Regions from separate parts of the Mesobacillus boroniphilus genome, predicted to be linked through region 2. Evidence: predicted binding sites of a transcription regulator. Region 2 holds the regulator's gene; the other holds the start of a gene.

Region 1 (15,315 bases), 320 kb from region 2:
TCAGGCAATCTTTGAATTCCAAACGATGATTTGTGAATTGACTGGCATGGAAGTAGCGAATTCATCGATGTATGACGGCGGCACAGCTTTAGCTGAAGCTGCGATGCTTAGTGCAGGGCATACAAGAAGAAAGAAAGTTTTGATTTCTAGTGCTGTACATCCAGAATACAAGGACGTAGTCAAAACATATGCAAAGGGCCAGTACATCGATGTCGTGGAAGTACCTCACAAGGACGGCGTAACTGACCTTGAAGCACTTAAGGATATGGCAAGTGAAGATATTGCTGCTGTCATCGTACAGTATCCAAACTTCTTCGGCGGCATTGAATCAATGAAGGAAATCGAAGAAATTGTTCATGCAAATAAATCGTTGTTCGTTGTATCCAGCAACCCGCTTGCATTAGGAGCATTGACGCCTCCAGGTAAGTTCGATGCGGATATCGTTACCGGAGACGCTCAGCCTTTTGGAATCCCAACAGCATTCGGAGGCCCACACTGCGGGTACTTCGCAGTTTCTGGAAAGCTCATGAGAAAGGTTCCAGGCAGACTTGTCGGCCAGACGAAGGATGACCAGGGTCGCCGTGGATTCGTTTTGACACTTCAGGCAAGGGAACAGCATATCCGCCGAGACAAAGCGACATCCAATATTTGCTCTAACCAGGCATTGAATGCGCTTGCTGCCTCAGTAGCCATGACAGCTCTTGGCAAAAAGGGCGTTCGTGAAATGGCTGTAGCCAATATCCAGAAAGCTCACTATGCGAAAAAGGCTTTTAAAGAGAATGGCTTTGACATCGCATTCGAAGGACCTACATTTAATGAATTCGTCGTCAAGCTGAATAAACCGGTAAAAGAAGTGAACCAAAAGCTACTTGAAAAGGATATCATCGGCGGCTATGATCTTGGACGTGATGATTCCAATCTCGAAAACCACATGCTTGTTGCGGTTACTGAATTAAGAACAAAAGAGGAAATCGATAAGTTTGTAAAGGAAATGGGGGATATCAATGCATAAGGAAGATCAGCCACTCATTTTTGAATTAAGCACACCAGGCCGTGTCGGCTACAGCCTGCCGGAAATGGATATTCCAGAAGTCGACTTATCCGAGCTGTTGCCTGAAGGATTCCTTCGTGAAGAAGAACCAGAACTTCCTGAGGCTTCCGAGCTTGATATCATGCGCCATTATACTGCACTATCCAAGCGCAACCACGGCGTTGATTCCGGATTCTATCCGCTTGGATCATGTACGATGAAATACAATCCGAAGATGAATGAAAATGTCGCTCGCTTCAACGGTTTTGCGCATTTGCACCCATTGCAGGATGAAAGTTCTGTCCAGGGTGCTCTTGAATTGATGTATGACCTTCAGGAACACCTGATTGAAATCACGGGAATGGACGAGGTGACTCTTCAGCCGGCAGCCGGGGCACATGGCGAATGGACGGGCTTGATGATGATTCGCGCTTATCATGAAGCGAACGGCGATCATAATCGTACGAAGGTAATCGTCCCTGACTCAGCACACGGAACGAATCCAGCTTCAGCAACAGTAGCTGGTTTTGAAACGATTACTGTAAAATCAGATGAAAACGGTCTGGTTGATTTAGAAGACCTTAAGAAGGTTGTCGGGGAAGATACAGCGGCATTGATGCTGACGAATCCGAACACTCTTGGTCTATTCGAAGAAAACATCCTTGAAATGGCTGAAATCGTCCACAGCGCAGGCGGAAAGCTTTACTATGATGGAGCAAACCTGAACGCTGTAATGTCCAAGGCACGTCCTGGGGACATGGGCTTTGATGTTGTTCACTTGAACCTTCATAAGACATTCACAGGACCACACGGCGGCGGCGGCCCAGGTTCAGGCCCAGTTGGTGTAAAAGCAGACCTGATTCCATTCTTGCCAAAACCAATCGTGACAAAGCAGGATGGCGTTTATAAGTTCGATTATGACCGTCCGCAGTCAATTGGAAGGGTTAAGCCTTTCTACGGCAACTTCGGCATCAATGTCCGTGCATATACGTATATCCGCACAATGGGTCCTGATGGCTTGAAGGCCGTTACGGAGTATGCTGTGCTGAACGCGAACTATATGATGAGAAGACTTGCAGAGTACTATGACCTGCCATTCAACAGGCACTGCAAGCACGAATTCGTCCTCAGCGGCAAGCGCCAGAAGAAGCTTGGTGTGCGCACACTGGATATCGCAAAACGCCTGCTTGACTTCGGCTACCATCCGCCAACAATTTACTTCCCGTTGAATGTGGAAGAGGCGATCATGATCGAGCCGACAGAAACAGAATCCAAGGAAACGCTCGATGTCTTCATCGACGCGATGATCCAGATCGCGAGAGAAGCAGAAGAGAACCCTGAAATCGTCCAGGAAGCGCCACACTCCACAGTAGTAGGCCGTATGGATGAAACAACAGCCGCAAGGAAGCCGATATTGCGCTACCAGAAAGCTGAATAGAACAATAGAGGTCCTGCCGATTTGTTTCGGCAGGACTTTTTTGCATTTTCATGCTTGGTGCATTTGTTTATTCGAAGCTGGCATGACTTCGGAGAGGGTTAAAGGGGATCAGCGAAAAGCTGTCCGAACCTAGTGCAACTTCACAAAAGTCCACAAGGAAAAGCCGATTAGAGTTCAATATATAAAAAGTTAAACCCCCCAGCCATCCGGCTGAGGGGTAATTTTATGGGAATCTTGCTTATTTAGCTTTGACTTTGCCGCCCCATTTTTTGAAGCCGCCTTGTAAATGGTTCAAGTCCTTATATCCTTTTTTGTAAAGCAGCTGTGCAGCACGTCCGCTGCGGGATCCGCTCTGGCAATAAAGGTAGACCGGCTTGTCCGGCCTGATTTCCTTCAGGCGGGTCTTAAGTTGGGTTAGTGGGATATTTCTAGCGCCTAAAATGTGTCCACCAGCGAATTCATTCGGTTCACGGACATCTATTAATTGCGCTTTACGATATCCAGCTATAAATTCTTCCTCTGTCAGGGTCTTGAGGATTTTCTTCTGGCGGAAATACATAAACACAGAGTAAAGAATAACCGCAACTGTCAGGACGATCAAAAAGATAAGTGTATCCAAAACATATTTCTCCTTTCAAGCTTAGCTGAGCCACTTATAATTATATAAGCCTTCATGGCAGAGAGCAAAGGAATTTAATAAATTTCTTTCAAACAAGCTGCTTTGCTTTTGAAAATTAATTTGTTAGACTATAAAAATCTTAGCTCTAAACTATTTTAAATGGGGTAAAAAATGTATGAATAAAGAGGTATGGAGATTTATTGATTCAGGAAACTGTTCACCTTCCTTCAATATGGCGCTTGATGAGGCCTTGCTTGATTGGCATGGTGCCGGGAAAATTCCTCCAGTGGTCCGTTTTTATGGATGGGATCCACCATCCCTATCTGTTGGTTACTTCCAGAATATCGAAAGAGAAATTAATATCGATGTCGTGAAGCAGCATGGTTTAGGTTTTGTTCGCAGGCCGACTGGCGGAAGGGGTGTTCTGCATGAACATGAACTTACATATAGCGTTATCGTTACCGAAGAACACCGAGAAATGCCAAAGACAGTCACGGAAGCATACAGAGTAATATCGGAAGGGATTTTACAAGGGTTCCAGAAGTTAGGTCTAGAAGCTTATTTTGCTGTACCGAAAACTTCTGCGGAAAAGGACGCGCTTAAAAATCCGCGGTCAGCAGTTTGTTTCGATGCACCAAGCTGGTATGAGCTTGTAGTTGAGGGACGTAAAGTGGCAGGCAGCGCACAGACACGGCAAAAAGGAGTCATTCTCCAGCACGGTTCCATCCTCCTGGATCTGGATGAGGATAAGCTTTTCAGTTTATTCAAGTATCCGAATGATCGTGTTAAGGAGAGAATGCAGAAGGCTTTCAAGACAAAAGCTGTTGCCATAAATGAGATCAGCAGCCGGAAGATTACTCTTGAGGAAGCGAAAGAAGCATTCAAATCAGGATTCGAGGACGGACTAGGGATTATTTTAGAACCATACATTTTGAGCCAGGAAGAATTGGATTATGTAAATGCACTGGCAAAGAACAAGTATGAATCTGATGAGTGGAATTTTAAGAGATAAGAAATATAAAAAAGCGGATTTTCCGCTTTTTTTGTTTTTATCCAGTATTTTCTAGGGGTCTGAGGAATTCAAAAAAGTGCAACCTTCGAAATTTGTTGATTTCTGTCATTTAGGTGGAAGATTCTATCATTCTCTCTTTCTCTCTCTCTTTTTTAGTAGTTTTCGTGTTTGACAAAATTACGTTTCTTTGACCTAAACACCATATATAGTGTTGTCGAAAATAAAAAATACACTATATATTGATTTTTGGTGTTTCGATATGATAACGTAAGGGTAATTCAAAAATGCAGCTAGAATTACATACTTCTAGTAACACATTAGAGAAAAGATTTAAAACCTTTGAAGGAGTTGTAGAAATGTCTGTTACTTTTGGACAAAAAATGAGCCTGAATGTTGAAAGCCTGAACAAGGATATTAAGTTGTTCCCACAGGTTCACCCCATCACACCTGATATGAAACTTACCCACAAAGGCGTCTCCAGACTAGTCATGCTGGACCGCTATACTTTTAAAGACACTGAAAAAATTACTCTATCAAATGGGGATTTCGTCGTTCTCACCATCAAAGAGGATCCAAAGTTTCCTGCACGCGGACTTGGGTTCATACTAGATATTGATTGGGAGAATAAAACAGCTAAAGTGCTTGTGGACGAAGAATTCCGCGGTGTACTTGATGACCCGGAAGAATCATCAACCGGTGTGATCAAACGTTCACTGGACGTTATTGAAAAGCCGCTTGAAGTATTCTACGAACAAATTGCAAAACGCAATGCAACAGGGCTGGCAGCTGTGGAAAAGACAGAGGAAAAGCGCCAGGAATGGTTCGAGAAGTTCTATCAAGAGCTTGTTTCAATGAACTTCATCCCGGCTGGCCGCGTTCTCTACGGAGCAGGGGCAGAAACAGACGTTACCTACTTCAACTGTTATGTAATGCCGTTTGTAAAAGATTCACGAGAAGGCATTTCCGAGCACCGCAAGCAGGTCATGGAAATCATGAGCCGGGGCGGCGGAGTCGGAACGAACGGTTCAACATTAAGACCGCGCAACACACTCGCCAAAGGCGTAAACGGAAAATCATCCGGATCGGTCTCTTGGCTCGATGATATTGCCAAGCTAACGCATTTAGTTGAGCAGGGCGGGTCCAGAAGGGGCGCGCAGATGATCATGCTTAGTGACTGGCATCCTGACATTGTAGAATTCATCATTTCAAAAATGCAAAATCCAAGGATCCTTCGATTCCTGATTGAAAACACTAACGATGAATCAATCAAGAAAATGGCGAAGGAAAAATTAAAATTTACACCGCTGACTTTACAAGAAGAAGCAATGTATCAGGGGATCGTGAACTATAAGAGCATTCCTGGATACGGAGGATTCAGTGCTGATATTATCAAAGCGGCTGAAGAAAAGCTTGCGACGGGTGGAACGTATACAGTCCATAACTCAGAATTCCTAACAGGTGCAAATATCTCAGTAACTCTAACAAAGGATTTCATGGACGCAGTCGATGCCGATGCAGATTATGAACTTCGCTTCCCTGATGTAGAGAGCTACGACTCAGAGACAATGAAGGTTTATAACGAAGAGTGGCATAAGATCGGTGACGTTCGCGAGTGGGAAAAGCTTGGTTATAAAGTCCGTACCTATAGAAAAATCAAAGCCAAAGAACTATGGAACCTGATCAACATCTGTGCGACTTACTCAGCAGAGCCTGGCATTTTCTTCATCGACAATGCCAACGACATGACGAACGCACAGGCATATGGACAGAAGGTTGTAGCTACAAACCCATGTGGGGAACAGCCTCTCGCACCAAACTCTGTCTGCAACCTCGCTGCCGTGAACCTTGCAGAAATGGCGGACAAGGAAACAAAGACAGTGAACTTTGAAAAATTGAAGCGTACTGTGGAAGTCGGTGTGCGTATGCAGGACAATGTCATCGATGCGACTCCCTACTTCCTTGAAGATAATAAAAGACAAGCACTTGGCGAGCGCCGTGTTGGTCTAGGAGTGATGGGACTTCACGACCTCCTAATCTACTGTGAAACAGAGTACGGTTCCGAAGAAGGAAACCAGCTTGTCGATAAAGTGTTTGAAACAATCGCGACGTCAGCTTACCGTGCATCTGTTGAACTCGGAAAGGAAAAAGGAAGCTTCCCATTCCTTCAAGGCAGTACAGAAGAAGAAACAAACAGACTTCGCCAGGCGTTCACAAACACTGGATTCATGAAGAAAATGCCGGAAGACATCCGTGAGTCGATCCTTGAGAATGGAATTCGAAACTCGCACTTACTAACTGTTGCTCCCACGGGATCAACTGGGACAATGGTCGGGGTCAGTACTGGCCTAGAGCCTTACTTCAGCTTCTCCTACTTCCGAAGCGGCCGTCTTGGCAAATTCATCGAAGTGAAGGCTGATATCGTGCAAGAATACCTGGACAGAAATCCGGATGTTGATCCTGAGAACCTTCCGAACTGGTTTGTTTCAGCGATGGAATTGGCGCCTGAAGCCCATGCTGATGTGCAGTGTGTCATCCAGCGCTGGATCGACAGCTCAATCAGCAAGACGGTCAACGCGCCGAAAGGCTACAGCGTTGAGCAGGTTGAAAAGGTATATGAGCGCCTGTATAAGGGTGGAGCAAAGGGTGGAACAGTTTATGTTGACGGCTCCCGCGATTCACAAGTATTGACGCTTAAAGCAGAAGAGAACACGATGGAAGAAGAAGTTGGTAAAAAAGAAAAACAAAAGCAGCATGTTGTCCTAGTCGACACGATCAATGAATTGCGCTCAACAAACGTAACTATTGGATCTGAAGTCGGCAACACATGCCCGGTCTGCCGCAAAGGCGAGGTTAAAGAAATCGGCGGCTGCAATACATGTACGAACTGTAACGCACAGTTAAAATGTGGTTTATAATATGACCCAAAGAGGATGGAAAAATTTTTTCCATCCTCTTTTTTCGTTTCTGTCCATAATAACAGTTAAGACAAAATGGAATGAAATGAGGACATTGAAATGAAAGCTTTTGTACCACAGCTTGTATACATTGAGCCAAGGGCTTTGGATTACCCGCTTGGGCGGGAGCTAAAGGAAAAGTTCGAGAAGATGGGTCTGGAAATCAGGGAGACTACTTCACATAACCAGGTTCGAGGCATCCCGGGGGATAATGAGTTGCAGCAATACCGGAATGCGAAATCGACTCTTGTTGTCGGAGTCAGGAAGACATTGAAATTCGATACCTCCAAGCCGTCAGCCGAGTATGCCATCCCGCTTGCTACTGGTTGCATGGGCCATTGCCATTACTGTTATTTACAGACGACGCTTGGAAGCAAACCGTATATCCGGACCTACGTGAACCTTGATGAAATTTTCGAGCAGGCACAAAAATACATGGACGAAAGAAAGCCGGAAATCACAAGATTTGAAGCGGCATGTACATCGGATATCGTCGGGATTGACCATTTAACCCACGCTTTGAAGAAAACAATTGAATTTTTTGGTCAGTCAGAGTATGGACAGCTCCGGTTTGTCACGAAATACCACCATGTTGATCACCTGCTTGACGCAAAGCATAATGGCAAAACAAGATTTCGTTTCAGCGTCAATGCACGTTATGTGATAAAAAACTTTGAACCAGGAACTTCATCGTTTGATGAAAGGCTAGAGGCAGCAAGAAAGGTGGCACAATCAGGTTACCCGCTTGGCTTCATTGTTGCGCCAATTTATATCCATGAAGGTTGGAGGGAGGGCTATCATGAATTATTTGAGAGACTGAGCCATTCACTTGAAGGCATTGACTTGACAGGCTTAAGCTTCGAACTCATTCAGCATCGTTTCACTAAGCCGGCTAAAAATGTGATTCAAAAACGATATCCTAAATCCAAGCTAGAAATGGATGAAGAGAAACGCAAATACAAATGGGGGCGTTACGGAATTGGTAAGTACGTATACCAGACAGATGAAGCAAAGGATCTAGAGGGAACAATCCGGGGCTACATCCATTCTTTCTTTCCTGAAGCGGAGATTCAATATTTCACATAAATCTGAAATTTTCAACTTGTACGCCGTACTATTTTACAAATTGAGCGCTTAAAGATGTAAAGATGGGATTACATCGACGGGAGTGGCTCATATGTATATTGACGGCGTTTTTTCCGGTGGAGGAATTAAAGGATTAGCTTTGGTTGGTGCCTGTGCCGCAATTGAGGAACGGGGATTCCATTTTAAAAGGGTTGCCGGGACGAGTGCGGGTTCATTGATAGCGGGCTTGATTGCCGCTGGCTATTCAAGCACTGAGATGGCCAGCCTTTTGGATGAACTCGACCTTAAGAAATTTCTCGACTCGAGAAAAACGGTCTTCCCATCAGCGTTGACCAAATGGCTATTTGTATATTGGCGACTGGGGCTTTATAAAGGTGACGAATTGGAGTGTTGGATAGCGGATGTATTGGCTGCGAGAGGGCTGCGCACTTTTGGTGACCTTGCTCCGGATGCTTTGAGGATTATTGCATCTGATCTTACTAATGGCCGGTTGCTAATCCTCCCTGATGATTTACCAAAATACGGTATCGATCCGAGAACCTTTCCTGTAGCAAGGGCAATCAGGATGAGCTGCAGTCTTCCATTCTTCTTCGAGCCGGTAAAGCTGAGAGACCGGGTTGGCATGAATATCGTTGTTGATGGTGGAGTGTTAAGTAATTTTCCAATGTGGTTATTTGATAAGGAAAATGTAAAAAAAGTCCGTCCCGTACTTGGAGTCAAGCTCAGCCAAAATCTGATCCAGCAGCCCACTCACAAAATTAAGAACGCACTGCAAATGTTTGAAGCTTTGTTTGAGACAATGAAGGATGCACATGACTCCCGCTATATTTCCAGAAAGCATGAAAAGAATATCATTTTCATTCCGACAGAGGGCAACTTGACTACAGAATTTCAGCTTTCAGATGAAAAGAAACAGGAATTGATTGATCTGGGCAAAAAGAATGCAGAGAAGTTTTTTAAATCATGGTGTTATTAGCACAATAAAGGCTGTTTTCGAAATGATTGTTGTCTTCCTAAGACATTATAATCTACGCGTTTTTCTAGGGCGAGGGGCTATTTTCAAGGCGATGTTCTAACAGGGAATAAATTGATAATCGTGAAATCCACAGAGTTTACAAAAAGAGCCTTAATATAACACAAAAAATCGAGCTCAGAATGAAGCCCGATTTTTTTTCCTGCCCTTTTTACCGTCTATGACCGTTAAATGTGACGCATCCTTCTTTTTGCTGTTGCGCGCGGATGCGAGCGACCTTATCTTTGAACGTTTAGAGGAAGCATTCGCGTCTTTTGTTTGGAACCGCTTCTTCGAACGCTTTGCTGCTTTTTGAAATGCACGCTGTTGCTGCCGTCCCGAACCTGAACTGGTCAGCCGGGTGACGAGAAAATAAATTAACGCACCAACCAAGGCGATTGTTGCAAACATTGTAATGATACTTAAAGGATCGGTAAATAACTTAAAGGCAAAACCAAAGATAGCAAGGACAATCAGTCCTGAAACAATATACTTAGAAGTTCGATTCTTCAATGAAAGCCACCTCCCTACTAGTATCATGAGCAATTTTTCCAGCTTTTAAACTAGCCAACGATTACTTTATACAAATTCTCCGATTTTATACTCTTCTCCTGCTACTTTTTCCTTTTTAAAAGTGCTTTAAACGACAGAATTACATTTTCATTATTATTGAACACTCTTGTTCTGTTAATTTTATTTTACTAAAAATTAGCACAAACCTCTATATAGAGGACAGCCTCTTCAACAAATTTTCCAGATGTGCAATTGATTGGTCTGTCCGGGACATACTAAGGGTGGAGGTGCAATTAATGGCAGAAAATCATGAAAACCTTGAACAGAATCAAAGGGAAGAACCAATGTCTTTCATCGCGATGACCATCATCACCGGGTTATTTGGAGGGATTTTTTGGAGTTCGCTTGCTTATTTAGCCTATATCTTCAACTTTACAGAAATCCGTCCAAATGTCATTCTTGAGCCATGGGCACTAGGAGGCTGGAAGGAGCAATGGCTTGGTACAGTCATATCCATTATAGTGATTGGCCTTTTTTCAACAGGAGCAGCTCTTGTGTATTATGCATTAATGAGAAAGCTTAAGTCCATATGGGCTGGCGCTGCATTTGGGTTAGTGCTGTTTTTCCTTGTTTTCTATGTGCTCAATCCGCTGTTTCCGGGCATTAAACCATTTTGGGACCTGTCAAGGAATACGTTGATCACATCGATTTGCTTTTATATCCTTTATGGTGTTTTTGTTGGCTATTCAATATCATATGAGGAAAATGAAAATCGCAACACGGAGAAAAATCAGCAGGAAATTACCTCCTGAGCGTCTCGCGGTAGTTATAACGAAATCAATTATGATAGAATGTTCTTATTGAACATTCTTTTTTTACGGGAGCCTATTATGAAAAAAATACTTTTGCTCAATGGCCCAAACTTGAACCGTTTGGGAAAAAGAGAGCCGGGAATTTACGGTGACGGGACTTTGGAGGATTTGGAAAAACGGATGGCTCAGCGTGGAGCGGAAATCCAGTTTGAGGTCATTTGCTTCCAATCGAATCATGAAGGAGAACTGATTGACAAACTCCATGAGGCAGAAGACACTGGTATAGATGGTATTATTTTTAACCCGGGGGCTTTCACGCATTATAGTTACGCCATTAGGGATGCGATTGCAGGAATTAATTGTCCCGTTATCGAAGTACATATTTCCAATGTTTATCAGAGAGAGGAATTCAGGCACAAATCGGTGATTGCTCCAGTATCAAAGGGGCAGATTGCAGGTCTAGGCTTTCTTGGCTATGAATTGGCGCTTGAAGCATTCAAAAGAGAAGCAAAAGGGGAGGAATAGGTTATGGAAAAAATTCAAAAATTACGCGAAAGCTTTCAAAGGCTCGGAATCGATGGAATGTTAGTCACAAGTGATTACAACCGCAGATATATGACAGGGTTCACTGGTTCTGCCGGCATGGTGCTGATCAGTGCAGAAAAAGCATTATTCATCACGGATTTCAGGTATACTGAGCAGGCTGCTAAACAATGCGAAGGTTATGAGGTAGTGGTGCATAAAGGACTGATTCAGGATGAAGTAGCAGCTCAAGCCAAAAACCTGGGAATCAAAAAGCTTGGCTTCGAAGAAAACCATGTTACATATTCAGCCTATAAAACATTCGATAAGGGCGTGGAAGCTGAATTAGTGCCCGTATCAGGCGAAATCGAAAAGTTACGCTTGATTAAGACTGATTCAGAGATTAAGATATTAAAGGAAGCAGCAGCCATCGCAGATGCTGCATTTACACATATACTTGAGTTTATCCGTCCGGGCAGGACAGAGCTGGAAGTATCAAATGAACTGGAATTCTTCATGAGAAAACAGGGAGCAACATCCTCTTCATTCGATATCATTGTAGCATCAGGCTATCGCTCAGCACTTCCGCACGGAGTAGCAAGTGACAAGGTGATTGAAACAGGGGACTTTGTAACCCTGGATTATGGTGCATATTATAATGGGTATGTATCTGATATTACCCGTACATTAGCCGTAGGCAGCCCTTCAGACAAGCTAAAGGAAATCTATGATATTGTACTTGAAGCCCAGCTTCGAGGAATGGCAGGCATCAAGCCCGGCATGACAGGCAAAGAAGCTGATGCCCTTACACGCAACTTTATCACGGAAAAAGGATACGGAGAGTATTTTGGCCATTCTACAGGCCATGGAATCGGACTCGAAGTACATGAAGGACCTGGTCTGTCATTCAGATCTGATACCGTCCTTGAAACTGGTATGGTTGTGACTGTCGAGCCAGGGATCTACATTGCTGGACTGGGCGGAGTAAGAATAGAGGACGATACTGTTATTACAAAAGACCATAATGAGTCACTGACACATTCTACAAAGGAACTCATCATATTATAGGACACATTAGGAGGACAAATAATGATTTCAGTTAACGATTTCCGTACAGGTTTAACAATCGAAGTGGACAATGGGATTTGGCGTGTACTTGATTTCCAACACGTAAAGCCAGGAAAAGGAGCTGCCTTCGTTCGTTCAAAGCTTCGCAACCTTCGTACAGGCGCAATCCAGGAAAAAACTTTCCGCGCTGGTGAAAAAGTAGCGAAAGCACAGATTGAGAACCGCAAAATGCAATACCTATATGCAAGCGGCGACCAGCACGTATTCATGGACAATGAGTCTTACGAGCAAATTGAATTACCAGGCACTTATATTGAATATGAGTTGAAATTCCTTAAGGAAAACATGGAAGTATATATCATGCAATTCGGCCACGAAACTCTTGGTGTCGAGCTTCCAAACACTGTTGAACTTGAAGTAACAGAAACAGAACCTGGTATCAAGGGTGACACTTCTTCTGGCGGTACTAAGTCTGCGACATTGGAAACTGGCCTTACAGTACAGGTTCCTTTCTTCATAAACCAAGGCGACAGACTTGTCATTAACACAACAGATGCATCTTATGTATCCCGTGCATAATTCATAATCAAAAAACCTGCTGCAAAGCAGGTTTTTTTATATGGAAAAAGCATCCCGGAGTTCCGAGATGCTTAATTGGTTTTCTGCGCTAATCGCAGTTGATCAGCGCTTGCGCTTTTCTTATTGCCCAATCTCAAATTTCCACTCATTCATGCCGCCGGTCATATTGTAAATATTCTTGAAGCCGTTTTCCACGAGGATTCCGCTAGCCTGTGTAGAGCGACTGCCGCTGCGGCAGACTACTAAGTATTTCTGGTCTTGATCAAGCTCGGAAAGCATGCTCTCAATGACTTGCAAAGGAACTAATTTTGCTCCTGGAATATGTCCTGCTGCGAATTCATCAGGAGTACGTACATCCAAAACTTGAACTTCTTCACTATCTATCAATTCTTTTGCCTCGTCTACTGAAACATCAGTATATGAACCGCCTGAACAGCCGGTAATCAACAATATTAACATAAATGACGCGAATATTTTCTTCATGAAGATCTCCCCTTAATATACTTATAGAGGTATTTTAACTCAAAAATACTAAAGTGGATATAGACAATTTGTGTCAGGAGAGGTTTCATATTCAGTTTACTACCACTCGCCTTTTTTTACGACAAAAAAGCCAGGCTTTCCGCCTGACTTTTTTAAATTCATAAACTAATATATGTTCCTGTTACAGTGGCTTTGATTTCCAGTTTCCCCGGTTCGATCGGCGTCCCGCCTCCGCCGCTTGTATCAAGTGAAGCCACAAGAAATGGACCAGGCGCACCTTTTTGGGTTTCCTCGGTAATCGAAAGAGGGGAAATAGGAGTTTGAATTCCTAAAGTCCGAGCTACTGTTTGAGCTTTGTTGTATGAATCTATCACTGCCATTGAAAGCGCCCTATTGTACAATTCCTGAGGCTCTGCAACTGAAAATTGTATGTTCATTATCTCGTTTGCGCCATTTTCAACAGCGGTGTCGATGATCAAGCCTGCCTGGGCAAGGTTCCTGATCGTGATGCTGTACAGATGTGTGACACGATATCCCTGGAATATCTGCTTGCCGTCCTCATAGGTATAGATAGGGTCAATCCGGAAATCTGCGGTTTTAATATCATCCTTTGCAATCCCAAGTTTTTGCAAGGATGCTAACATTGCATTTGATTTTTCGGCATTTTCGGCCTGTGCAATTTGCAGGTTTTGATTTTCCGTCCGCACGCCAACCGTAGCTGTCGCCCTATTTGGCGCAGCGAACACAGAACCCTCACCACTAACGGTGATCTTCTTTCCATTCCCAGTATCGTTTCCCCGGTAGCCATTATACAATCCATTAACCATCGATCATCCCTCCACACTTCTTTTTCTATTACCTATTTCTATGTTGTTATTGAAAAACAAATAACGGTCATAGAAAAAAGCGTGGAAAGGACAACCGAATAGAAAGCGATTACTCGCCAGCTCCCGGTGCTTTGTCGGTGTCATTCTTGTTGTTATATTTCGTGTCTGTCATAGGTGATTCCTTTGGACTTCTTCCACCACCAAGGTAAGACGCTCGGTCGGCTCTCTGAACTTTTTGGAACTTCTGGTGATCCTCATTCATGTTTATCAACTCCTTTCAATACTATTCTTTTCGTTTAAAAGCCATATTATTTCCTTTTGGTCGAACAGCCCAAATCTTTTATCAAAAAATCTGCGTATCATTCTTAAACAAACACAAAACAAATTTGTCTATCAGCCATTCAGGAATCTACAGGTCATAAAGTGGCCAAGCAGGCATACATATTAAGTAAGCGTATTGTCAGGAGGATTAATGATGGACGATATCTTATCTTTTTTGCCGAAACGAATTGCCGAATTGCTGGATGCAGTGCCTCCTAATGACAAAGATGGGATGGAAGAAGTGCGGATACGGATTAACCGGCCGCTTGAAATAACGGTAAGAGGAAAGCCTCAATTCTTGCCGTATATCATTCCGCCTGAGGATGCTGTCCAGCTGTTGAACAAGCTAGGGCATTTTTCTATGTATACCCTGGAGGAAGAATTAAAGCGAGGCTATATCACAATTGCCGGAGGTCATCGTGTCGGACTTGCGGGAAAGGTAATCCTGGAAAATGGGTTTGTCAAAGCGATTAGGGATATCTCTTCCTTTAATTTGAGGATTGCCAGGGAAAAAATCGGGATTGCAGAACCGTTGCTTCCATATATTTACCAGAACGGCTGGAAGCATACGATGATCATTGGCCCTCCCCAGACAGGGAAGACCACATTGCTCAGGGATATAGCGAGGATGATTTCAAGCGGGGTTCCCGAGAAAAAACTGCCGCCTCTAAAAGCTGGAATTGTTGATGAGAGATCAGAAATAGCAGGATGTGTAAAAGGGGTTCCCCAGCTAACATTTGGACCGAGAGTAGATATCCTCGATTCATGCCCGAAGGCCGAGGGCATGATGATGATGATCCGCTCGATGAGCCCCGATGTCCTGGTTGTTGATGAGATAGGCCGCAAAGAGGACGGAGAAGCGATTCTTGAAGCTGTTAATGCAGGGATAAAATTAATCATGACTACACATGGAGATTCGCTCGTGGATATCCAAAAAAGGCCAACCTTAAAACCGATTCTGGAGATGGGGATTTTTGATAGATTTGTGGAGCTTGGAAGAATTTCTGGTCCTGGAACAATCATCTCAATCAGGGAAGCA
Region 2 (15,315 bases):
CTTTTTTTGGAGGCTCATATGAACAAGAAGGTCTTGGTTGTAGACGATGAACAATCTATTGTGACACTGCTGAAATATAATCTCGAACAGGCTGGGTATTCGGTAGTGACTGGCATGGACGGTGAGGAAGGGATCCGCCTTGCAGCAGATGAGAAACCAGATTTGATGATTTTGGATCTTATGCTCCCGAAGCTGGATGGTATGGAAGTATGCAAACAGCTCAGGCAGCAGAAAATCAATGTGCCGATTTTGATGCTTACGGCAAAGGATGACGAGTTTGATAAAGTGCTTGGCCTGGAGTTAGGCGCTGATGATTACATGACCAAACCATTCAGTCCGCGCGAGGTTGTAGCGAGGGTAAAAGCGATTCTCCGAAGGACGCAGACACAGCCCGAAACAGTGGAAGAAAAGCAGGAGGACGCGGGGCAAATCAAAATTGGCGAGCTTAAAATCATGCCGGAATTCTATGAAGCTTATTTTATGGGAGAATTACTCGAGCTGACTCCGAAAGAATTCGAATTGCTTCTCTATCTGGCGAAGAATAAGGGCCGGGTACTTACACGCGACCAGTTGCTAAGTGCTGTTTGGAATTATGACTTTGCCGGCGATACAAGAATTGTAGATGTACATATAAGCCACTTGCGTGAAAAAATCGAACAAAACACAAAGAAGCCATCCTATATCAAAACCATTCGAGGCCTTGGATATAAGCTGGAGGAACCAAAGGGAGAATGACAAAGTACCGGACTCGTCTCTTATTTGCCCTCATTACCCTGATCATCATCGTGTTGATAGGCCTTGGGCTGCTTTTAGGGCAATTATTCAAAAATTATTATATCAATTCATTTAATGAACGACTGGAGATTGAAATCAATCTTTTGACCTCCAATATCGAGCAAAATGGAGGGCTCGCATCGCTGGATAACGAAGAAATCTCAAGGATGAGCGGTCTGCTTAATGCAAGAATCACGATTGTTGATCTTGAAGGTGATATCCAATATGACACGGGTGAACTATCAAGCACGAAAATCAACCGTCACAGGGAAATTATCGGCGACATCGTGGAAGACACCCCGAAGGAACAGAGTGACCTTGAGGTAGGTGGCGGTTTTGATCTGCATTATTATTGGAATCCTCTCCTTCATGACGGTAAAAAAGAAGGGTATGTGTTTTTAACAACAAAGATTGATGAATTGCAGAAAGCTTATCGCCAAATCTGGTGGATTCTTACCATTAGTCTTGGCATGGCTTTGATTGTGATCATCCTTCTTGGTACAAGAATCACTAATCGCTATACGAAACCTATCGAGTCTGCGACAAATGTGGCCATCGAGCTGGCAAAAGGGAACTATCGGGCCAGGACTTATGAGGATCATATTGATGAAACGGGTATGCTGAGTTCATCGGTCAATATCCTGGCAAGAAACCTTCAGGAACTGATGAAGCTGAAAGAATCCCAGCAGGACAGATTGACCACACTGATTGAAAATATGGGCAGCGGTTTGATTCTGATTGATAGCAGGGGTTTTATCAACTTGATTAATAAGCCGTACAAGGAAATCTTTAATGTAGAGCCTGCTGAATACCTATACAAGCTTTATTATGAAGTCATTGAGCATGAAGAAATTACCCAGATGGTAGAAGAGATTTTCATGACCGAGGAAAAAGTACGGAAACAAGTCGTGTTGCCTATGGAAATCGAAAGGCGGCACTTCGAAGTATATGGAGTTCCAATCATCGGGACAAACAATGTCTGGAAGGGAATCCTGCTCGTTTTTCATGACATTACCGAACTGAAAAAACTGGAGCAGATGAGGAAGGACTTCGTGGCTAATGTCTCGCATGAGCTTAAAACGCCAATCACCTCAATCAAAGGATTTTCGGAAACGTTGCTGGATGGGGCGATGAATGACCGAGCTACGCTGGAAGCTTTCCTGGAAATCATTTTAAAAGAAAGTGACCGCCTCCAGGTACTGATTCAGGAATTGCTCGACCTTTCTAAGATAGAGCAGCATGGCTTCCGACTGACAACTGGCAAGGTTGATCTTGTTAAAGAGGCCAATGAAGTCATTGAAATTTTAAAAGGAAAAGCAGCCCAAAAGGATATCCTCCTAAAACTCGTTCAAACAAGCGATAATGCCGTCATTGAAGGAGATGCAGATAGGCTGAAGCAAGTGCTGATTAACCTTGTCAGCAATGCCATCACTTACTCGCCAAATAACGGCAGGGTTGAAATATCTATAAATCCCCGGGAAGACACCGTTGCTGTCGAGGTAAAAGATTCAGGGATTGGCATTGAGAAAAGTGAAATACCGAGGATATTCGAACGCTTCTATCGAGTGGATAAAGCGAGAAGCCGCAACTCAGGCGGAACAGGTCTTGGCCTCGCCATTGTTAAACACATAGTAGAAGCTCATAAAGGACACATCGAGGTCACTAGCCAAATAGGCAAAGGAACCACCTTTGCCATCAAGCTATTTAAGAAGCTGCCTTAATAGGGAAAAGCAGTCGAAAATTCAATTGAGTACAAAATCTAATTAGGCAACAATTAGCAGTCCAATTCGTAACTGAATTGGGCTTTTTTTAGTACAGACTAGAAAGTGTTTTTCTATGCGCCATTTTTTGGTACTCTTACCCCGTTTCGAGCTTATAGAAATTTCCTAGGTGCCCATTTGAGGTCACCCACCCTGCTTTGGGCATTTATATAATGCTGCTTTTAAATAGTCCTAAATTTACATTCACTTAACAACAGATTTATTTTCCCTTAACACTTCCTTGCTACAATCATTAGTGAAAACCCCTTCATCCAAGGAGCCAGAAAGAAGCACAAGCCGACCCCGCTTGTGCTTTTTTCATTTCAAATAAATTATACAAAAAACACCATTGTAACAAAACTGTATTTCAATTATCATTCTTTTGAAACTTTTACGGTTTATAAACGTAAAAACAAACATAGACAGAAGCATAGGAAGAGGGGGATGAGATGGTTAGCTTAAAAAAGATTTACGTAACGAGCGGGATTGTCGTTCTGGCCATTATTTTGGGTCTTTCGGCGTTCACGACGTGGTATACGGTCGATGAGTCAGAACAGGCGGTCATTTTGACGTTTGGCAAGGTGGAGGAAGGTATAAGCGAACCGGGCTTGCACTTCAAGCTGCCATGGCCAATCCAAAGTGTCGAGAAATTATCAAAGGAAACGTTCAGCCTCCAGTTTGGTTATGAGGAAAAGGACGGAGAAATCAAGGAATTTCCTGATGAAACAAAAATGATTACTGGTGACGAAAACATCGTCCTTGCCGATCTGGTTGTTCAATGGAAAATAACAGATCCGGAAAAATACCTGTATAACGCAGATAATCCAAGAGAAATCTTGTATGATGCTACCTCAGCGTCTGTTAGAAGCATTATCGGAAGTTCCCAAATTGATGATGCATTGACTTCAGGAAAAGCAGAAATTGAAGCAGAAGTTCGTGATTTATTGTCATCATTGATTGAAAAGTACGATATGGGTGTATCTGTCCTTGGTGTGAAACTACAAGATGTTGAATTGCCAAATGAAGAAGTGCGCAAGGCTTTTACCAATGTTACAGATGCGCGTGAAACAATGAACACGAAAATAAATGAAGCAAAGAAATACAGAAATCAGAAGTTGAACGAAGCTCAGGGGGAAAAGGATGCGCTTATCTCAAGGGCACAGGGGGAAAAAGCGGCGAGGATCGAAGGGGCTAGAGGTGACGTTGCGGTATTCAACAAGCTGTATGTTGAATACAAATCTAATCCGGATATCACAAGACAGCGTTTAATTTTGGAGACGCTTGAGCAAGTCCTGCCTGGAACAGAAATTTACATCATGAATGATGATGGCAATACAATGAAGTATTTCCCGATTCGCCCGCTTGAAGCAGATAAACCGAAGTCAGAGCAGGAAGGCAGTGAAAAGAATAATGGCTGATCAAAACGTGATTGATATTAATGAACGCAGTGGTGGATCCTGGCGAAAATATACTAAGTTCGGAATCTTCCTGGTCATCCTTATTGCCCTGCTAGTCTTCATTATCACTAATGTTTTTATCGTGAAGCAAGGAGAGTATAAAGTCGTAAGGCAGTTTGGAGAGGTCGTAAGGATTATCAAAGAACCTGGTTTAAATTACAAGGTTCCGTTTATCCAGAGTGTTACAACACTGCCTAAATACCAGATGACATATGATGTTTCACAGGCGGAAATCAACACGAAGGACAAAAAGAGAATGTTGATTGACAATTATGCGATCTGGCGAATTGAAGATCCTAAAAAGATGATTTCAAATGCAAGGACGCTAGAGGGTGCGGAATCAAGAATGGAGGAGTTCATCTATTCGGTTGTCCGTTCTGAGCTCGGTAAGCTGGACTATGATGAAATCATCAATGATGAAAAATCATCCCGAGGATCATTGAATGATAGGGTGACAGAAAAAGTCAATGAGCTTCTTGATGGCGGGAATTATGGTGTTGTTGTGACAGATGTCCGCATGAAGAGGACTGACCTGCCGGCAGAAAATGAATTGTCGGTATTTACGAGAATGATCTCTGAGCGTGAGTCAAAGGCACAGGAATACCTTTCTATGGGGGATGCCGAGAAAAACAGAATCATTGCCCAGACGGACAGGGAAGTGAAGGAGCTGATCGCAAAAGCTACAGCTGATGCTGAAACCATCCGAGGCGAAGGGGAAGGGGAAGCTGCTAAAGTATACAACCAGACCTTCTCCAAAGACCCGGAATTCTACACAATGTTCCGCACATTGGAATCCTATAAAAAGACAATCAACGGTGAAACCGTTATTGTCCTCCCATCTGATTCACCGTACGCAAGGATGCTGATGGGTTACACAAATTAATAGAGCCAACCAAAAGGCCGTTATTTTTCTTTCTATTATCTCTCATGATAAAATAGGAAGGAATCTAACGGTCTTTTTTTCTATATAGAGTCATACCAGAAAAGTACAGTGTCTTTAAGGAGGAGGAATGACATGTCAAAGAAGCTTGTTTTGATAGATGGAAACAGTATTGCGTATCGTGCGTTTTTTGCACTGCCATTATTGAACAATGAAAAAGGGATACATACAAATGCAGTTTATGGCTTTACGATGATGCTAATGAAAATTCTCGAGGATGAAAAGCCTACACATATTCTTGTAGCGTTCGACGCAGGGAAAACGACCTTCAGACATAAAACCTTCAGTGAATACAAGGGCGGAAGGCAAAAAACCCCGCCAGAGCTTTCAGAGCAGTTTCCGTTTATCCGTGAATTGCTAACGGCATATGGCATCCCGCAATATGAGCTGGAGAATTATGAAGCTGATGATATTATCGGTACTCTGAGTTTGCAAGCTGAAAAAGATGGCTTCGAAACAAAGGTAATTTCAGGTGATAAGGACTTAACACAGTTGAGTTCTGACAAGACGACAATCAGTATTACAAGAAAAGGGATCACCGATATTGAGGAATATACACCTGAGCATATCAAGGAAAAATACGGGCTCAGTGCGGAACAGATTATTGATATGAAAGGTCTCATGGGTGATGCATCTGATAATATTCCAGGTGTTCCTGGCGTAGGGGAGAAAACGGCAATCAAGCTGTTAAAGGAATACGGCACACTTGAAAATCTGATCGGCTCGATTGATCAAGTCGGCGGAAAAAAGCTTAAGGAAAAGCTTGAGGAATTCAAAGACCAGGCTGTCATGAGCAAAGAACTCGCAACCATCACGCGTGAAGCACCAGTAGGATTAGAGTTGAGTGAACTTGAGTATGAAGGAGCTGAGAACGAAAAGCTTGTGAAAATGTTCAAGGAACTCGGCTTCAATTCTCTTCTGGACAAGCTGGGAGCAGTTACAGAAGCCGAAAATGTAGAACTTGAAGAAATCGAGTTCAAGCAACTTGATAAGATTGAGCAAGGTATTTTTGCGAAAGAAAACGGCTTTTATGTTGAAGTACTCGAAGATAACTACCATTATGCCGATATTATCGGATTTGCGGTAGTAAATGAAAATGGCAGCTTCTACCTGCCTGTAAAAATCGCATTGGAATCTGAAGAATTCAAGAAATGGGCCGAGGATGAATCAAGCAAAAAGACTGTCTATGATGCGAAACGTTCCGAGGTCTCATTGCGACATCATGGCATCCATCTGAAGGGCGCTGACTTCGATGTCTCACTCGCATCCTACATCATCAATCCTTCCGAGTCACCGGAAGACCTGGCCGCAATCGCAAAACAGCATGGCTTCACGAGCGTGCAGGCTGACGCAGCTGTCTATGGAAAAGGGGCTAAACGGAAAATTCCGGAGGAAAGAATCCTTGGAGAGCACCTGGTCCGGAAGGCGGATGTACTTGTTTCATTAAAAGAAAAGCTTGAGCAGGATCTATGGGACAATGATCAGTATGATTTGTTCAGCAGCCTGGAAATGCCATTGTCGCTGGTGCTCGCAGATATGGAGTATCAGGGTGTCAAACTGGATATGGATCGTCTTGGAAAAATGAGCGAAGAGATCAAGGGCCGCCTTGCAGAAATCGAAACAAAGATTTTTGAGATGGCAGGTGAGCAGTTCAATATCAATTCTCCAAAACAATTAGGTGTCATCCTTTTTGAAAAACTGGGACTTCCTGCTGCGAAAAAGACGAAAACAGGTTATTCTACTTCAGCGGACGTCCTTGAAAAATTGGCGCCAAAGCATAAAGTTATTGAAGAAATTCTTAACTACCGCCAGCTAGGAAAGCTGCAATCAACATATATTGAAGGTTTGCAAAAGGTCGTCAATAAAGAGACTGAAAAAGTCCATACAAGATTCAACCAGGCGTTAACAGCAACAGGGAGACTGAGTTCAACAGACCCTAACCTGCAGAACATCCCAATCAGGCTTGAGGAAGGACGTAAAATCAGGCAGGCTTTTGTTCCGTCTGAAAAAGGCTGGGTCATCTTTGCTGCGGACTATTCCCAAATTGAACTGCGTGTCCTCGCACATATTGCGGGGGATGATAAACTGATTGATGCTTTCCGGAATGATATGGATATCCATACTAAGACCGCGATGGAAGTGTTTAATGTAGGGAAAGATGAAGTCACCTCCAATATGCGCCGGCATGCAAAAGCGGTCAACTTCGGGATTGTGTATGGTATCAGTGATTATGGATTATCCCAGAGTCTGAACATCACAAGGAAGGAAGCTGGCGAATTCATTGAACGCTATCTAGAAAGCTATCCTGGAGTGAAAGAATATATGGATGAAATCGTCAAGGATGCAAAGGAGAAGGGCTATGTCCAGACATTATTGCATCGCCGCAGATACATCCCGGAAATCACGGCCCGCAATTTCAACATAAGAAGTTTTGCGGAACGTACCGCTATGAATACCCCGATCCAGGGAAGTGCCGCAGATATTATCAAGAAGGCAATGATTGATATGGCAGAGAGACTCCGCGAAGAGGGCGTTAAGACAAGACTGTTGCTTCAAGTACATGATGAATTGATTTTTGAAGCACCTGAGGGTGAAATCGAGTTATTGAAAAAGATTGTGCCAGAAGTCATGGAAAATGCCATTGAATTGAAGGTACCGTTAAAGGTGGACTTCTCATATGGCCCAACATGGTATGACGCAAAGTAGGAGTTGCAACAGGATTTTTACAGAGAAAGGCGGGATAAAATGCCTGAACTACCAGAGGTCGAAACCGTCAGGCGGACGTTAGAGGTCCTGACGATAGGAAAAGAAATCAAAGAGGTCTCCGTTTTTTGGCCAAAGATGATTAAGCGTCCGAATGAGGTCGAGCAGTTCAACGACGCACTGAAAGGCCAGACGATAAAAGAGATTGGCCGGAGGGGGAAATTCCTGATCTTTTACACGGAATTTTTCGCGCTAGTTTCCCACTTAAGGATGGAAGGGAAATATGGAGTATTCAATACTGAGGACCCTGTGGATAAGCATACGCACGTCATTTTCCATTTTAACGATGGATCAGAATTGCGCTATAAGGATGTCAGGAAATTCGGGACGATGCACCTTTATGAAAAAGGGAAAGAATTTGAAACCCAGCCTCTCGCTGATTTAGGTCCAGAACCTTTTTCAGAAGATTTTTCAGTGGAATGGCTGTCGGAAAAACTTAAAAAAACGAATAGAAAAATAAAGCCTGCTCTGCTTGACCAAAAAATCCTTGTTGGACTGGGGAATATTTATGTAGATGAAGCACTTTTCCGTGCGAAAATCCATCCAGAAAGGATTGCTAATTCATTGACTGCAGAAGAGGAGTCTGTGCTCTACAGGGAAATAGTCAGCACTCTGTCTGAAGCTGTTGAGAAAGGCGGCAGCACCATCCGCTCCTACGTGAATTCACAAGGGCAGATCGGCATGTTCCAGCTCCAGCTCTTTGTGTATGGTCGTAAAAACGAACCGTGCAAGGTTTGCGGAGCACCATTGGAAAAAACCGTCGTTGGCGGACGGGGTACTCATTACTGCCCATCGTGCCAAAAGCTTAAATAATAATATCAGGATTTATATCATTTCAACTTCGAGAATTGTCCAGCTCCAGCGCCTAGCCCCTCGAGACGTTTCGGTCCGCCCAATGAAGTCAAAGAACGACTTCACTGGTCGGCCCTCCAACGCTTGTCGGGGCTTACCAAGGCGCTTGCGCTTTTCTTGTATATTGGCTTGTTGATTTTCTCACCATAACTGGGCTCCTTCCATATACTAACGTAGCGATTGACAGGAAGGAGCTCAGTTAATGGCACAAACAATCTCCCTGCTTTTACTTGCATTCGCTGTCAGCCTTGACAGTTTCAGTGTAGGGTTAACGTATGGATTGCGGAAAATGAAGATCCCGATTAAATCGATTTCGGTAATAGCCGTTTGTTCGGCTGTCGTCTTGATGGCAGCCATGATGATCGGGCATTTTCTTGAGAGCTTTTTTTCACCAGGAATGGCAGAGACACTGGGTGGCACTGTCTTGATCGTTTTAGGCGGATGGGTCTTATTCCAATTTTTCCGCGAAGACAAAACAGAATTGCTCTGTCATGAAAAAATCATCCTTAATCTTGAAATCAAATCACTAGGTATTGTCATCAATATTTTGAAAAAGCCGATGACAGCGGATTTTGACCGATCGGGTACTATCAATGGAATTGAAGCAGTCATGCTCGGGCTTGCTCTGTCACTTGATGCATTCGGTGCAGGGGTAGGGGCAGCATTTTTAGGATTCTCCCCAGGGTACCTGGCATTGACAGTTGCCTGCATGAGTTCATTATTTGTGTATGCAGGGATGAGAATGGGCAGTTATTTTTCGGAGAGCGGCTGGATGCAAAAGTTTTCTTTTGTACCGGGAATATTATTGATCATAATTGGGCTGATGAAGCTTTAACAGACCCTTGAAAGGATTAAAATAGGATGTCATTAGTTATCGGATTGACAGGAGGTATAGCAAGCGGGAAAAGCACGGTATCAGCAATGTTCACCGACATGGGCATCACCGTGATCGACGCAGATATCGAAGCAAGGCTTGCTGTTGAGCCAGGAGAAAAAGCATACAATGATATTGTCAGCCATTTTGGCACTGAAATTTTAGAAGATAACGGTACAATAAACCGCCCAAAGTTGGGTGAAATCATTTTTAACAATGAAGAAAAGCGGTTGCTGCTTAATTCAATTGTCCATCCAGCAGTAAGGGAGCGGATGGCACAAAAGAGAGCGCTAGCTGAAGCGGCAAATGAAAAAGCAGTCGTCCTGGACATTCCGCTTCTGTTTGAAAGCAAGCTGACAGGACTCGTCGAAAAAATCATCGTGGTTTATGTGGATGAGCAAACCCAGTTGGAAAGACTTATGAAGCGGAACGGATTCTCGGAAGAAGAAGCTAATTCCAGAATCAAATCACAAATGCCGCTGAAGGACAAAGTCGGTCTGGCAGCCGCTGTGATTGATAACAGCGGCAGCATCGAGCAGTCGAGGCAGCAGCTGATGGATCTTTTAAGTAAATGGGGAATCTTAAGAGCCGAGTAGGCTCTTTTTTTGTTTCTTGAATCGACTTCTTCTTGGTTAGGTATGTTTTAATCCCAGTTTCTCTGTTTTCAATCCTTGTTTCAACCAATATAATCCCAGTCAGGCTAAGAGCCTTGGCGTATTTAAATTTATCGCTAAATGATTATTATTATCAGAATTATTTTATATTTTAAATGTGTGCATTTATTTATCACAAATAAAATTTAATATGTTATACTAATACCATACAAAGGGGTTATTAAGTATAACACTAATTCGGAAGGGGCCGTACAATGAAGGCGAGAATTGCGATTAACGGTTTTGGGAGAATTGGAAGAATGGTGTTCAGAAGAGCCATTCTTGAAGAAAATCTTGAGGTTGTAGCGATTAATGCAAGCTACCCAGCTGAAACTCTGGCGCATTTAATAAAATATGATTCTACTCATGGACAATTTGCAGGCGAAGTCATCCCTGCTGATGATCATCTGATTGTAAACGGAAAGAGAGTTAAACTATTAAGCAATCGAAATCCTGCTGAGCTACCATGGAAGGAAATGAAGATTGATATTGTCATAGAGGCTACTGGAAAATTCAATTCCCGTGACAAAGCAGCGCTTCATCTTGATGCTGGTGCAAAGAAGGTCATTTTGACAGCACCTGGTACGAATGAAGATATCACTATTGTTATGGGAGTAAATGAAAGCGCATTAAATATTGAAAAACATGATATCATTTCAAATGCATCATGCACGACAAACTGCCTTGCACCAGTTGCGAAAGTGCTGGATGATACTTTCGGAATTGAAAATGGTTTGATGACGACTGTTCATGCTTATACAAATGACCAGAATAATATCGATAACCCGCACAAGGATTTGCGCAGGGCGCGTTCTTGCGGTCAATCCATCATTCCAACCTCAACTGGAGCAGCAAAGGCACTTTCACTTGTGCTTCCTCAGCTTAAAGGAAAGCTGCATGGCATGGCGCTAAGGGTACCGACTCCAAATGTTTCGCTTGTTGACCTTGTTGTCGACCTGAAGCGTGAGGTAACAGTGGACGAAATCAACGATGCCTTCTATTCTGCATCAAAAGGTAAGCTTAAGGGCGTCCTTGATATCACGACAGATCCGCTTGTTTCAATTGACTTTAACACGAATGAGCACTCTGCGATCATTGATGGTCTGTCTACAATGGTCATCGGTGCTAATAAAGTAAAAGTTCTTGCATGGTATGACAATGAATGGGGTTATTCAAGCAGGGTTGTAGACCTGACAAAGCATGTTGCCCAAACAATGTCCAATTCAGCAACTGTGAAGGTAGGATAATTGTAATAACGTAAAAAGCTTGCTTATCGGCAAGCTTTTTATTTGTGTCTTGGTTAAATGCCTTATTTTCATATAATTTTTTGTTGATGAATAACGGAGATCACCACCTAAGATCCCAACCGATTTTAAAGCGTTACCCTCTAAAAGGCTATGGAATAGCTATCTATCAAACTATAAAAATCGAAGCTTAAAATTCATGAAAAAAATTTGATTTCATGTGTTGCAAAAAAAATATAAACAAAGTATACTAGTCATCGTGAACTTCTTAATAACGGTACCAATTGGCTACTTAAAGGGTTAGGACCTCTCTGGACTAACTTTCCCCCGTGGTAGTTAAGATGCCATTGAAACTAAGGATTTCATTCTAATATTGTTAGAGGGGGAAATTGAATATGGAAACAATGGGTCGTCATGTAATTTCTGAACTTTGGGGTTGCGATTTTGAAAAATTGAATGATATGGATTTTATTGAAAAAACTTTCGTTGGAGCAGCTTTAAAATCAGGTGCTGAAATCCGCGAAGTGGCTTTCCACAAATTTGCGCCACAAGGTGTAAGCGGAGTTGTCATTATTTCTGAATCACATTTAACTATTCATAGCTTCCCAGAACACGGATACGCTAGCATCGATGTATACACTTGCGGCGATCTGGATCCTAACATTGCAGCTGACTATATTGCAGAAGCTCTTGGCGCACAAACTCGTGAGAATATCGAAATTCCACGCGGCATGGGTCCTGTGCATGTGAAGCAAGCACAAGCTAAAGCTCTATAATAGAAAATATGAAAATTCTCAAGAGGTGTAGCGATACACCTCTTTTTAATTTGCCGTAAAATACGGTAGAATGTTAATAGAAATAACTTGCAGGAGGATTTTTGATGTCTTTATTAAAATCCGTAACCGGACGGTACGAGAAATTCAGCGGGACAAGTGAAAACAATAAAGATGAGCAGTTGAAGACGCGTTATTACAAAGCGAACTTTAACCAGATGTTCCAGACGGTCGAAGACTTGCTGAAGGCTGACCCTTCGCTTAAGATAACGAGTGTTTCAAAAGAACATGGGGAAATATCAGCCGAGTTGAAGGGGAAGCTGCCTGCCTTTTTAACGGCAACCGTTATCACCACGAAACCATTTGAGACCGCGGTCGACTTACATATCTCTACTGAAAAGTTTTCATTGGCAGGCATCAACCCGTCTTTAAGGCAGGAATTGGTGAAGATTTATGAGAAATTGGACAGTACAAACACGTTTATTGGTTCAGGCAAATATGGAAATCAATAGTTCCTCTTGTCCCGTTCCCATCTTTTTTATAAGATAATACTTAAGGATAATGCTTATGGACGTATTGGTGGAAAAAGCGAATGGTCCTTCGCTCATTCTATATTTCAAAATATTCGGAGCTGATCGAGATGAAATGTCCAACTTGCCAAAATAACTCTACCCGGGTTCTTGATTCAAGACCGGTTGACGATAGCCGATCAATTCGACGCAGGCGCGAATGCGAAGCTTGCGGATTTCGCTTTACCACTTTTGAGAAGGTTGAAGAAATTCCCTTGATTGTCGTGAAAAAAGAAGGTACACGTGAAGAGTTCAATCGGGAAAAACTCCTTCGCGGTTTGATAAAAGCTTGTGAAAAGCGGCCTGTCGCTTTGAAAGAGCTCGAGGATTTGGTTTCCGAAGTAGAAAAAGAACTTCGCAGCCATGGAGTTTCAGAAGTTAAGAGCGAAGCCGTTGGGGAGATGGTGATGGACAGGCTGGCGAAGATTGATGAAGTCGCCTATGTCCGATTCGCGTCAGTTTATCGTCAGTTTAAGGATATCAATGTTTTCATTGATGAATTAAAAGAGTTATTAAAGAAAGAACAATCATAAGGCCTGGAGTTCAGGGAAATTGCATGAAGTATTTTCAATCTAGCTAAAGCGCCTAGCCAGTTTTCATCTCTGAAATTGCTTCCTCGAGTATCTTGCGAAAAGCGTTAGCTTTGAGCAGCTCGAGTCGCTTGTCGGGGCTGAACAAGTCGCTTGCGCTTTTTGTTCTGACGGAGCTGAAGGGGACTTCAGCTCTTTTTAGGGCTCTTTTAGAATTTTGAGCTAGAGGTTAGAAATCTATGAAAAGAGCTCAAAATCGCGATGCAAAATACAGATATATGTGAAGACAGTTCTTTTTGACGATTTAGAAGGAGGGAAAAGGATGGCTCAGCATTGGCAAGAGACTGTGCCTGTAGACCAATATATTGTTGCATCCGGTGGTTTATTGCATGAATACGATCGCAAGGTGCTCACTTTCTTGTACCAGCCTTTGATTGGGCCAGCTTGCTTAAGTCTTTATATGACCCTATGGGCTGAACTGGAAGAGAACCGGCTTTGGTCACAGCCTGTTACACACCATAACCTAATGACGATTATGGATATGAATCTTAAGGATATTTACCAGGCTCGCCAAAAACTCGAAGGCATGGGATTGCTGAAGACCTTTGTGAAAAACGGCGAGGAAGGGCGTTCATTCATTTATGAATTGCAGCCACCTTTGACTCCTGAACAATTCTTCCTTGATGGCATGTTGAATGTCTATTTGTATCGCAAAGTCGGCAAGAATCAGTTTTTACGGCTCAAACGATTTTTCAGCGATAAATCGGCTGGATCAGAGCCTGGATATGAGGAGATTACGAAGGCATTCCAGGATGTGTTCTTGTCTGTACCGACTCAGGCACTCATGCATAATGAGGATTCTGCTGCCGACCTGGAGGCTGAGGAAGGGAATTCCTTTATCGGCAGGGGGGAATCTTCCAAAATACAGATTGACCCTGCGGAGTTCAATTTCGATTTGCTCCTGGGAGGGCTTCAGGAATCTCTCATACCTAAAAAAGCTTTTACATCGAAGGTTAAAGAAGCAATCAGCAATCTTGCCTTCCTATATGGGATTGATGCCTTGAAGATGAAGAACATCGTCTTGAGTGCTGTAACCGCTGAAAACGAAATAGATATAGATGAACTGCGGAAGGCTGCCCGTGACTGGTACCAATTTGAACACCAGGACAAACTACCGGCACTTTTGGATCGAACCCAGCCCTTCCAGCATAAAGCTGGCATTGAGAAGCCGAAGACGCAGGAAGAGGAATTGGTGTTATATTTTGAAAAAACATCCCCGCGTCAACTTTTGATTGATCTCTCGGGCGGAGCGGAGCCATCCAAAGGAGACTTGCAGATCATCGAAGAGGTGATGTTCAAGCAAAAGCTGCTGCCGGGAGTCGTGAATGTTTTAGTTCAATATGTTATGCTCAAGACCGATATGAAGCTGACAAAGGGCTATATCGAAAAAATTGCCAGCCACTGGTCCAGGAAAAAAATATCGTCTGTCAGGGATGCAATGCAGCTGGCTAAAAGTGAGCACAGGCAGTATCTTGAATGGGCAGAAGGGAAGAAAGCACCTTCTTCATCTGGAAAAAGAAAGCCTGTCCGTAAAGAAGTTTTGCCGGATTGGTTTGGGAAAAAGACCGAGGGTGAAGTTCAACATCAAACAGATACTGCGGATGTGGACCCTGATTTTGAAATAGAAAAGAAAAAGCTTGAAGAAGAACTGAAGAAATTCAAATCTCGGAGGTGATTCATTTGCAAAACATTAATGAAACATTGAAGAAGCTGGCGAATAACCAGAATTTCCAGGAGCGCTATGAAGCCATTAAGAGGCAGGTCATGCAGGATAATCATATCAAGGAATTCCTGGATGAGAATGCGGATTATATCACCCGGGAAATGCTCGATGGCAGTATGTCAAAGCTTTATGAGTTCTCCAACCAGAGCAAGGGCTGCGAAGATTGCGAGAGCCTAGCAGGCTGCAAGAACATGATTAAGGGTTATGAGCCAGAGCTTTTCATAAAGGGTAACTTCATTGATGTAAAATATGACCGATGCAAAAAGAAGGTCATGCATGATGAGCAGCAAAAGAATGCGCGCCTGATCAATAGCATTTTTGTGCCTAAGGAAATTTTGAAGGC

The links. The regulator NrdR, encoded in region 2, represses ribonucleotide reductase genes. The targets are predictions, from matches to a motif close to AACACNATATATNGTGTT.
Region 1: DYI25_RS10540 (vitamin B12-dependent ribonucleotide reductase) is a predicted target of NrdR. The motif match lies at 4,295-4,312, and genes of this name have one in related genera.

What each region holds. Positions count from the first base shown of each region.
Region 1 covers NZ_QTKX01000001.1:2,043,207-2,058,521, reverse strand. The annotation lists gene gcvPA (aminomethyl-transferring glycine dehydrogenase subunit GcvPA) at 1-1,012, shown strand, start outside; gene gcvPB (aminomethyl-transferring glycine dehydrogenase subunit GcvPB) at 1,005-2,468, shown strand; gene DYI25_RS10550 (rhodanese-like domain-containing protein) at 2,707-3,027, opposite strand; gene DYI25_RS10545 (lipoate--protein ligase family protein) at 3,263-4,099, shown strand; gene DYI25_RS10540 (vitamin B12-dependent ribonucleotide reductase) at 4,456-7,014, shown strand; gene splB (spore photoproduct lyase) at 7,114-8,139, shown strand; gene DYI25_RS10530 (patatin-like phospholipase family protein) at 8,231-9,115, shown strand; gene DYI25_RS10525 (SA1362 family protein) at 9,290-9,664, opposite strand; gene DYI25_RS10520 (YqhR family membrane protein) at 9,961-10,476, shown strand; gene aroQ (type II 3-dehydroquinate dehydratase) at 10,555-11,001, shown strand; gene DYI25_RS10510 (M24 family metallopeptidase) at 11,005-12,066, shown strand; gene efp (elongation factor P) at 12,088-12,645, shown strand; gene DYI25_RS10500 (rhodanese-like domain-containing protein) at 12,766-13,128, opposite strand; gene DYI25_RS10495 (SIMPL domain-containing protein) at 13,287-13,955, opposite strand; gene DYI25_RS10490 (hypothetical protein) at 14,065-14,217, opposite strand; gene spoIIIAA (stage III sporulation protein AA) at 14,431-15,315, shown strand, end outside.
Region 2 covers NZ_QTKX01000001.1:2,358,535-2,373,849, reverse strand. The annotation lists gene DYI25_RS12120 (response regulator transcription factor) at 19-735, shown strand; gene pnpS (two-component system histidine kinase PnpS) at 732-2,495, shown strand; gene hflK (FtsH protease activity modulator HflK) at 2,984-3,952, shown strand; gene hflC (protease modulator HflC) at 3,945-4,874, shown strand; gene polA (DNA polymerase I) at 5,007-7,637, shown strand; gene mutM (DNA-formamidopyrimidine glycosylase) at 7,677-8,507, shown strand; gene ytaF (sporulation membrane protein YtaF) at 8,749-9,381, shown strand; gene coaE (dephospho-CoA kinase) at 9,408-10,016, shown strand; gene DYI25_RS12080 (glyceraldehyde-3-phosphate dehydrogenase) at 10,289-11,320, shown strand; gene speD (adenosylmethionine decarboxylase) at 11,713-12,093, shown strand; gene DYI25_RS12070 (hypothetical protein) at 12,198-12,602, shown strand; gene nrdR (transcriptional regulator NrdR) at 12,731-13,192, shown strand; gene DYI25_RS12060 (replication initiation and membrane attachment family protein) at 13,512-14,924, shown strand; gene dnaI (primosomal protein DnaI) at 14,930-15,315, shown strand, end outside.